2 regions of the Massilia sp. SYSU DXS3249 genome follow, and region 1 is predicted to be linked to the other one. Evidence: predicted binding sites of a transcription regulator. Region 1 holds the regulator's gene; the other holds the start of a gene.

Region 1 (4,209 bases):
ACGCAAGCTGATCCCGCCGCGCTTCATCCTCGAGCGCGCCCAGTTCCAGGTCGACACCTTCCTCAAGCCGGCCGCGCCGCAGAACGTGCTGGTGACCTCGCTCGAGCAGCGCACGGCAGAGTTGAAGGACCTGACGCCCGCGGCGCGTACGGCGGCGATCGCGCGCGCGACGAAAATCGTCGAGGACAAGATCCGCCCGGCCTACACCCGCGTGCAAGCCTTCATGGCCGAGCTGCATCCGAAGACCACCGACACGGCCGGCATCTCGCGCCTGCCCGACGGCGCCAAAGCCTATGCCCGCGCGCTCGCCAACTACACCAGCACCACGCTCGGCGCCGAGGAGATCCATGCGATCGGCCTGCGCGAAGTGGCGCGCATCGAAGGCGAGATGGACAAGCACCTGCGCTCGCTCGGCTTCAACGAGGGCAGCATCGAGGCGCGCATGAAGGCGCTCGACGCCACCTTCCAGCCGAAGGTGAAGGATGGAGAGGACCCGCGCCCGGCCATCCTGGCCAAGTACGTCGAGATGGTGAAGGACGCCGAGCGGCGCAGCGCCAGCCTGTTCAACCTGAAGCCGCGAGCCCCGGTCGTCGTGCTGCGCGAGCCGCCGCTGACCGAGGCCTCGGCCGCCGCCCACTACTCGCTGCCGGCGCCGGACGGCAGCCGCCCGGGCGTGTTCTGGGTGCCGATGCGCGGTCCGACCTTCGACATGATCCGCATGCGCAGCCTGTCCTACCACGAGGCGGTACCCGGCCACCACTTCCAGCTGGCGATCCAGCAGGAATTGACCGGCATCCCGAAATACCGCAGCCAGCGCATCTTCAGCGGCGGCAGCGCGCACAGCGAAGGCTGGGCGCTGTACACCGAACGCCTGGCGGTGGAGCAGGGCTGGTACGGGGACGAAAAGACCGGCGACGTGCCGGGCCTCCTGGGCGCGCTCGGGTCGGAACTGTTCCGCGCACGCCGCCTGGTGGTCGACACCGGCCTGCACATGAAGGGCTGGACGCGCCAGCAGGCGGTCGACTACGGCATCAACGTGCAGGAAGTGGACCGCTACGTCGCCTGGCCGGGCCAGGCCACGGCCTACATGATCGGCATGCTGCGCATCCTGGAGCTGCGCGAGAAGGCCAAGGCCGAACTCGGCCCGAAATTCTCGCTGCCGGCCTTCCACGACATGGTCCTCGGCGCCGGTTCCGTGCCGCTCGACGTGCTGGGCCAGCTGGTCGACGGCTGGATCGCGAAGGAGAAGGCGAAGGCCTGAACCGACCGGTAGGGTGGGCACTTGTGCCCACGCGGTACGTACTCTGCGTCCAGGCGACCATGCCGCGGACGCGCAGGCAGCGCGTCCATGCACGTGATGAAACCGCGTGGGCTCGAGAGCCCACCCTACGTCCGCCGCACGATAGAATGGATTCCCGACCACCTCTTTCCGAAGGAGTGCGCTATGGAAACCCAGGAACTCTACCGCGGCCGCCTGATCGACCACATCCAGCTCGTGGTGCGCAACCTCCCTGCGTCGCGCAGGTTTTATACGGCAGTATTCGAAGCGCTGGGCGTGCCGCTGGCGGCTAGCGGCGAGGATTATTTCTGGGCCGACGAACTGTTCGTCTCGACCGCCGACAGCGAGGCCGCGCAGGGCATGCTGACCGGGCGCCACCACCTGGCCTTCCAGGCGGGCAGCCGCGAGATGGTCGATGCTTTCCACAAGGCAGCACTGGCCGCGGGCGGCAAGGACAACGGCGGCCCCGGGGAACGCGCCTACCACCCCGGCTATTACGCTGCCTTCGCGCTCGATCCGGACGGCAACAACATCGAAGCCGTTTACCACGGCGAGGCGCAGCGCAGCGCCCCGGCGGTGCGGGTTACTTTTTAATCCGGAGGGGAGCGCCTAAGAAAACCTCCAGGGCAAGGCGCATCGTCGAAGACAGTACCAGGGTACGGCGAGACGATGCAACGCAGCCATGGAGGTTTTATTAGGCACTCAGCTCATCGGGCTGCACTGGTCGGTGCCGGCCGCAATCGCCTTCAGCTTGGCCGGCTCGAGCAGGCGCACCTCGCGCTTGTCGACTTCGATCCAGCCCTGTTTCTTGAAGCGCGACAGGAGCCGGCTCACGCTCTCGATCGTCAGGCCCAGGTAGTTGCCGATGTCCTCGCGCGACATGCGCAGCCCGAAGCTGGTCGAGGAGTAGCCGCGCGCCGCATAACGTGCGGACAGGTTCACCAGGAACACTGCAAAGCGCTGCTCGGCGCGCATATTGCCCAACAGAAGCATCACGTTCTGCTCGCGCGTGATCTCCTGGCTCATGATCCGGTGAAAATGGCGGAGCAGGGCGGGCACCTGGCCGAACAGGTCTTCCAGGCGTGCGAACGGAATTTCGCAGACTTCGCTGTCTTCCAGCGCCACCGCGTCGCAGTGGTGGCGGTCGCCGCTGATCGCGTCCATGCCGAGCAGCTCGCCGGCCATCTGAAAGCCGGTGATCTGCTGCTCGCCGGCGGCATTGACCTGGTAGGTCTTGAAATGGCCGTAGCGGATCGCGTACAGGCTGCGGAAGGGCTCGCCCATGGCGTACAGGCGCTCGTCGCGCGCGAGGCGGCGGCGGCGGCCGATGATCTGGTCGAGCCGGTTGATGTCGGCGTCGTCGAGCCCCATCGGCAGGCAGAGCTGGTGCATGCTGCAGGCGCTGCAGCTGGCCTTGATCGCGCCGAGACTGATCGGCGCCGTCGCGGGAAGTGGGATGCCTTGGGTCATGTTAGGACGAAGAAACGAGGTAAAAACGTGGCCGGTCCATTATAGACCGCTGAGCCGTCCCCATTCCCGGTTTTTCCGGACAAGGCCGTCCACATGCGCGCTTGCGATGTAAGTACGCAACGGCTCCCTACGCTTCGCACCGCCTTTCGCGAGCATGGACAGCTTGCCAACTGTGCGCACCTTTACCCATGCTAGATTCTCGACAGTTCATCCTCGGGAGTGCTCATGTTCGGCTTATCGGCGTTGGACCTGGCCCGCATCCAGTTCGCGTTCACGATGTCCTTCCACATCCTGTTCCCGGCGGTCACCATCGGCCTGGCAAGCTACCTCGCCGTCCTCGAATTGTCCTGGCTGCGCACCAAGCGCGCGGTGTATGTCGACCTCTACCATTTCTGGCTGAAGATCTTCGCCGTCATGTTCGGCATGGGCGTGGTGTCGGGCATCGTGATGGCCTACCAGATCGGCACCAACTGGGGCGCCATGTCCGAGTTCGCCGGTTCGATCATGGGCCCGGTGCTGGCCTACGAAGTGCTGACCGCCTTCTTCCTGGAGGCGGGCTTCCTCGGCGTAATGCTGTTCGGCTGGACCCGGGTCGGCCCGCACCTGCATTTCGTCGCCACCTGCATGGTCGCGGTCGGCACCCTGATTTCCGCCACCTGGATCCTGGCCGCCAACAGCTGGATGCAGACCCCACAGGGCTATGCCATCGAGGGCGGGCGCATGGTGCCGGCCGACTGGCTGGCGATCGTCTTCAATCCCTCGTTTCCCTACCGCCTGCTGCACATGGTGGCGGCGGCCTACCTCACCACGGCGCTGATCGTCGGCGCGGTCGGGGCCTGGCAACTGCTCAAGGGCAGGGACAACCCGGCGGTGCGCAAGATGCTGTCGATGGCGATGTGGATGATCCTGCTCGCGGCGCCCGTCCAGGCGGTCATCGGCGACTTCCACGGCCTCAACACGCTCGAGCACCAGCCCGCCAAGCTGGCGGCGATGGAAGGACACTGGCAGAACGAGCCCGGCGAGGCGGTGCCGCTGCTGCTGTTCGGGATTCCCGACATGGAGGCCGAGCAGACGCGCTACGCGGTCGGCATCCCGCACCTGGGCAGCCTGATCCTGACCCATACCTGGTCCGGGCAGATTGCCGGCCTGAAGGAATTCGCCCCCGCCGACCGGCCGAACTCCCTGATCGTGTTCTGGAGCTTCCGCCTGATGGTCGGACTGGGCCTGCTGATGATCGCCCTCGGCGCCTGGAGCCTGCTGCTCAGGCGGCGCGGGCGGATCTTCACCAGCCGCGCTTTCCTGCGCGGTGCCTTGTGGATGGGGCCGGCCGGGCTGGTGGCCATCCTCGCCGGCTGGGTCACCACCGAAGTGGGGCGCCAGCCCTGGGTCGTGTACGGCGTGCTGAGGACGGCGGACGCCGTCTCGCCGCACGGCGCCGGGACGCTCGCGCTCACGCTGGC
Region 2 (4,209 bases), on a different contig from region 1:
TGCATGGCGCGCAGGCTGCCCGCCAGCGCGTCGAGTTCGGCGCGCGCGCTGGCGATGCGCTCGCGCACGGGCGCGTCCGGATCGACCTGGGCCGCCTCCACCTTCACGCGCACCTCGGTGTCGAGTCCTTCGATGTTGTTCTGCTGCTGCACGATCTGGCGGCGCAGCGCCTCCTGCTTCGCGAACATCGGCTTGAGCCCGACGAAAAACGCGACGAACACAATGGCGGCCGCGCCGGCCGCAAACAGCAGCACGCGCTCGCGCAGGGTGAGCGCGTCGACGCGGGCGGCCAGCTGGATCAGGCGCTCTTTCATGGCTTCGCCGGCTCCGCGCCGGAGGACAGGCTGAATTCGACATAGGACGTGGCGGCGCCCGGGGCGGCACCCGCAGTACCGGCGGCGGCAGTGATCTGCATGCCGCCGAAGGACTTGCCCTGCAGGACCGGTTCGCGCGTCAGGCGGTTCAGGTAGCCCGGCACCAGCGCCGGGTCGAGCGCGCGCCCGCGCACGCCGATCTCGGCGCCGGCGCCCTGGATGCTCAGGCCGGTCAGCCAGAGGCCGTCCACATGCTGGCGCGCCAGGGCGCGGAAGTACTCGGCATAGCCGCGGGTGTTGCCGAGTTCGCCTCGTTCCAGGACGCCGGAGACCTCGCGCAGCGCGGCCAGCTGGCGCTGGACCTCGGCCAGTTCACTGTCCAGGGCCGGGTCCTTCTGGCGCGGCGCGAACTCCTTGTTGACGGTGGCCAGGCGCGCCTCGGTCTTCCCGAGCTGCTCGGCGCCGGCGTCGGCCTGGGCCTGCAGGGAGGCCACCCGCATGTTCCCGTACAGCTGGAGCGCGGCCACGCCGACCAGCAGCGCACCCAGCGACGCGGCCATGGTGCGCGCCGAAAAGATCTTCTTCTGCTGCAGGAAGACCGGGTTGAACAGGTTGATCTGCTGGCTCACAGCGCCGTCTCCTCGTGGCGCAACGCGGCGCCCAGCGGCACCAGGAACCGCTGCTGCTGCAGCGGGTCGGCCAGCCCGGGGGCGCGCTCGAAGTCGAACAGCGTGGCCAGGTCGAGCGTGTCGACCGGCGTGTAGAGGTTGCTCGACAGGTAGTCGTCCAGGCCCTGCACGCTCGAGGGCGCCAGCACCAGCTTGGCCACGCTGATGAAGGAATACTGGCGCTCGAAATTGTCGAGCGAACGCTGCAGCTCGAGGGTGACGCGGTCGAAGCTGGCATGGCGCCGCTCCAGGTCCTCGTCGAGCAACTGGTCGAGCGAGAGGTCGATACGGCGCGTCAGGTACAGCTCGCCCCGGTAGGACACGGTCAGCAGGCCGCCCTCCTCGCCGAAGGAGAGCATGGCCACGCCGCGTCCCGGCGGCTCGACCAAAGCCGAGATGTTGCGCTGGGCCGTCTCGGGGATGTCGATCACGGCCAGCTCCACCCTCGCCGCCGTGAACAGCTTCTGGCGCGCCTCGATCACGCTGTTGCGCGCGGCGATGGCGAACATCGAATGCTGGGCCCGCACGGCCGCATTGGGGTCGACCGGCAGGTCGAGCACGTCGATGGTGGCATCGTCGACGTGGAAGTCGAGCATGTCCTTCAGGCGCCAGCGCACCGCCGTCTTCAGTTCGTCGGGCGCCACGTTCGGCGCGTCGACCGAGAGGATCTGGTATTCGCCGCCGGCCAGCACGGTGATAGAGCGGTAGGCATGGGCGTGCAGCTCGCGGCCCGCTTTCTCGAGCAGCTCGGCGTAGTTTTTTCCCGGGTAGAACACGGCCTGGCGCACCTGGGGACGAATATCGGGAGAGGTCTGCATGCTGATGACGGCGAGGCCGTCGCGTTGCAGCGCGATGGCGAGCCAGCCTTCTCTTTTCTTTGCTTTTCTAAAAAAACGCATGCGGGCCGTGGTGGAGTGAAGCGGGCTTCGGACAAGGGTCAGGGACGGTCTGACCGTAAAAACTTGATTATATTCAAGATCGCTCAGGAGATCGAAGAAAATCGGCGGCGCCTGCACCGATGGGCCGCCCCTGCAACACCGCAGGTTTAGAAATACATTTCGCGCACGTAGATTACGGGGCTGCGATGGGTGCCGAACGTCACCCGCCCGATCGTGCTCGGCAGCCAGGGCCAGCCGTCGAATTGCAGGGTGACATTGCCGCTGCGCGCGGCGCCGCCGGCCAGCTTGCCTGGTGCGCGCAGCCAGAGGACGCCGGCGCCCCTGGCCAGGCGCACCTGCTGCGGGCTGGACGCCGCCGCCACGTTCGTGTCGCAGGTGGTGCCGGCGCTGGCGAACTTCGGCGAACAGCTCAGGAAGCGCGTCGCCGTGCCGGGGGCGCCGGCGGCATCCGCGTAGGCCGGGTTGGCCAGCCAGCCCGCGGCGCCCGCCCAGTATTCGGCGCGCAGGCCGAGCGCCGTGCGCAGGATGTCGCTGCCGAGCGCGTTCGGCACTTTCAGGCGGCCGTTGAGCGCCAGCACCCCGCCCTCGTCCGACACCTCGCCGGTGCGCAGCGAGCTGATCTCGATATTGCCGCCCAAAACATTTTCGGTGGCGGCGGCGCGCACGAACACGGCGGTCGGCGCCGTCAAATTGGTCGCGCGCGGCTGCAGGTTGCTGTATCCCACGGCCAGCCGGTAGGCGGCGCTGGCCTGCATCACGTTCAGGGTCGTATTCGCCACCGGGTCGAACAGCGCGGTCGTCTTCGTGATCGCGACCTTCGTTTCGCCGGCCTGCGGCACCAGGTTGGACGCGAGCGGCGTGCCGCCGGCCGCGCTCACGGCGCTCAGGGTCACCGTCCTGAACCAGTCGCCGGTGAAATTCTTCAGCCGTTCGTTGTTCGCGTTGTAGGCCTCGACCGTGATGTCGAAGGGCTGCCCGGAATAGACGGCGCCGCGATCGTCGCGCGGGCAGGGGTAGACCCCGGGAAGGTTGGCCGGGCAATCGAAGGGACCGGTGACGATGGTCTTGAAATAGGCCGGATAGAAGCGCCCGACCGCGGCCGTGCTGCCGGGGACCGGCACGCCGAGGTAGAAGTTTTGTTTGCCGGCGTCTGCGGGATCGGCGGCGTCCACCAGGCCGGTTCCGAATCCGATCGCACCGGCTTCGCTCCATGACGCCTCGGTGGCCATGATGCCGCCCTTCCAGGCGCGGGCGCCGGTTTCGAAGAGTTCACCCAGGCTGGCGATGCCGACGCCGGGGAGCGCCGAGCGGCCCAGCGCCAGGCCGGGCCGGAATTTCTCGTTGCCGAAGTTCGGCGCGAATGCCGGCGCAGAGCCCGCCGCGCCGTCCAGCCGCGCGCCGATCTCGACCGTCAACGTCGCGCCGGCCGGTGCGAAGCCGGCGCTGGCAGGCGTGGTATTGCCGGGATTGACGATGTTACCGTAGCGGATGCTCTTGAACTCGATGCGCAGCGGCGCGCTGACAAACGGCTCGGTCGCGGCGGTGCCGCCGCCTTCTCTCAGGCTGAGCCTGACCTGGCCGACGTCGTTATAGACGAAGTCGTATTTGACCGACGCCGTTTTCGCCGGGAAGCTGACGTCGACCGCGTTCGACCAGGCCAGCGGCTGCCCGGCCGCCGCGCAGGCCGGGATGGCCGCGCCCGCGTAGGCGGCGGCTACCGTGCCGGCAACGGGATTGATGCATGCGAGGGCGAACTGCATGGAGCGCGTGGTGGCGGCCGTGTCGCTCGGCGCGGCGGGCGTGCCCTCGCGCGTGGCGGTGATGAAGACCGGCGCGGCGCGCCCGCCCACGACCGCAGCGGTGTAGAGCTTGCAGCCCTGTCCCGCCGCGCCGATCTTGATCCCGGGCGTGCACGCGCTATCGGTGAACAGGTAGGGATCCAAGGTCGCCGGGGTCGGGTCGGTCGATACGGTTCGGTCGATGGCGGTGGCCGTGTCGGACGCGGAATCGTTGGCCGGATTGTCGTCGCCGGTGCCCGCCACCGTCACCGTGCTGGTCTTCTCGCCGGTCGTCTTCACCGCGGCCGTGACCTGCAGGGGCGGTGCGCTCGTTCCCGGCGCAAGCGCACCCCTATAGGTGCAGACCCCGTTCGCACCGTTCGCGCTGCAGGTCCAGCCGCTGCCGCTGCCGGACACATAGGTCATGCCCGCCGGCAGCGTGCTGCTGACGGTAATCGGGCCTGCTTCGGTATAGGGGCCGTTGTTGGTGACGGTGACCGTGTACTCGGCGTTCTGGCCGACCTCGAAGGGCCCCGAACGCGCCAGCGCG

Evidence for each region. The regulator FNR, encoded in region 1, switches genes on or off when oxygen is low (the NO sensors DNR and NnrR bind a similar motif). The targets are predictions, from matches to a motif close to TTGATNNNNATCAA.
Region 2: the regulator FNR is predicted to act here: its motif matches at 1,945-1,958, upstream of ACWCIA_RS01455 (agglutinin biogenesis protein MshI).

Annotation. Positions count from the first base shown of each region.
Region 1 is NZ_JBSIPX010000004.1:17,283-21,491, forward strand. Features, by position in the region: gene ACWCIA_RS06260 (DUF885 domain-containing protein) at 1-1,261, shown strand, start outside; gene ACWCIA_RS06265 (VOC family protein) at 1,445-1,873, shown strand; gene fnr (fumarate/nitrate reduction transcriptional regulator Fnr) at 1,982-2,749, opposite strand; gene ACWCIA_RS06275 (cytochrome ubiquinol oxidase subunit I) at 2,975-4,209, shown strand, end outside.
Region 2 is NZ_JBSIPX010000001.1:318,909-323,117, reverse strand. Features, by position in the region: gene ACWCIA_RS01465 (hypothetical protein) at 1-314, opposite strand, end outside; gene ACWCIA_RS01460 (PilN domain-containing protein) at 311-943, opposite strand; gene ACWCIA_RS01455 (agglutinin biogenesis protein MshI) at 940-1,881, opposite strand; gene ACWCIA_RS01450 (DUF6701 domain-containing protein) at 2,028-4,209, opposite strand, start outside.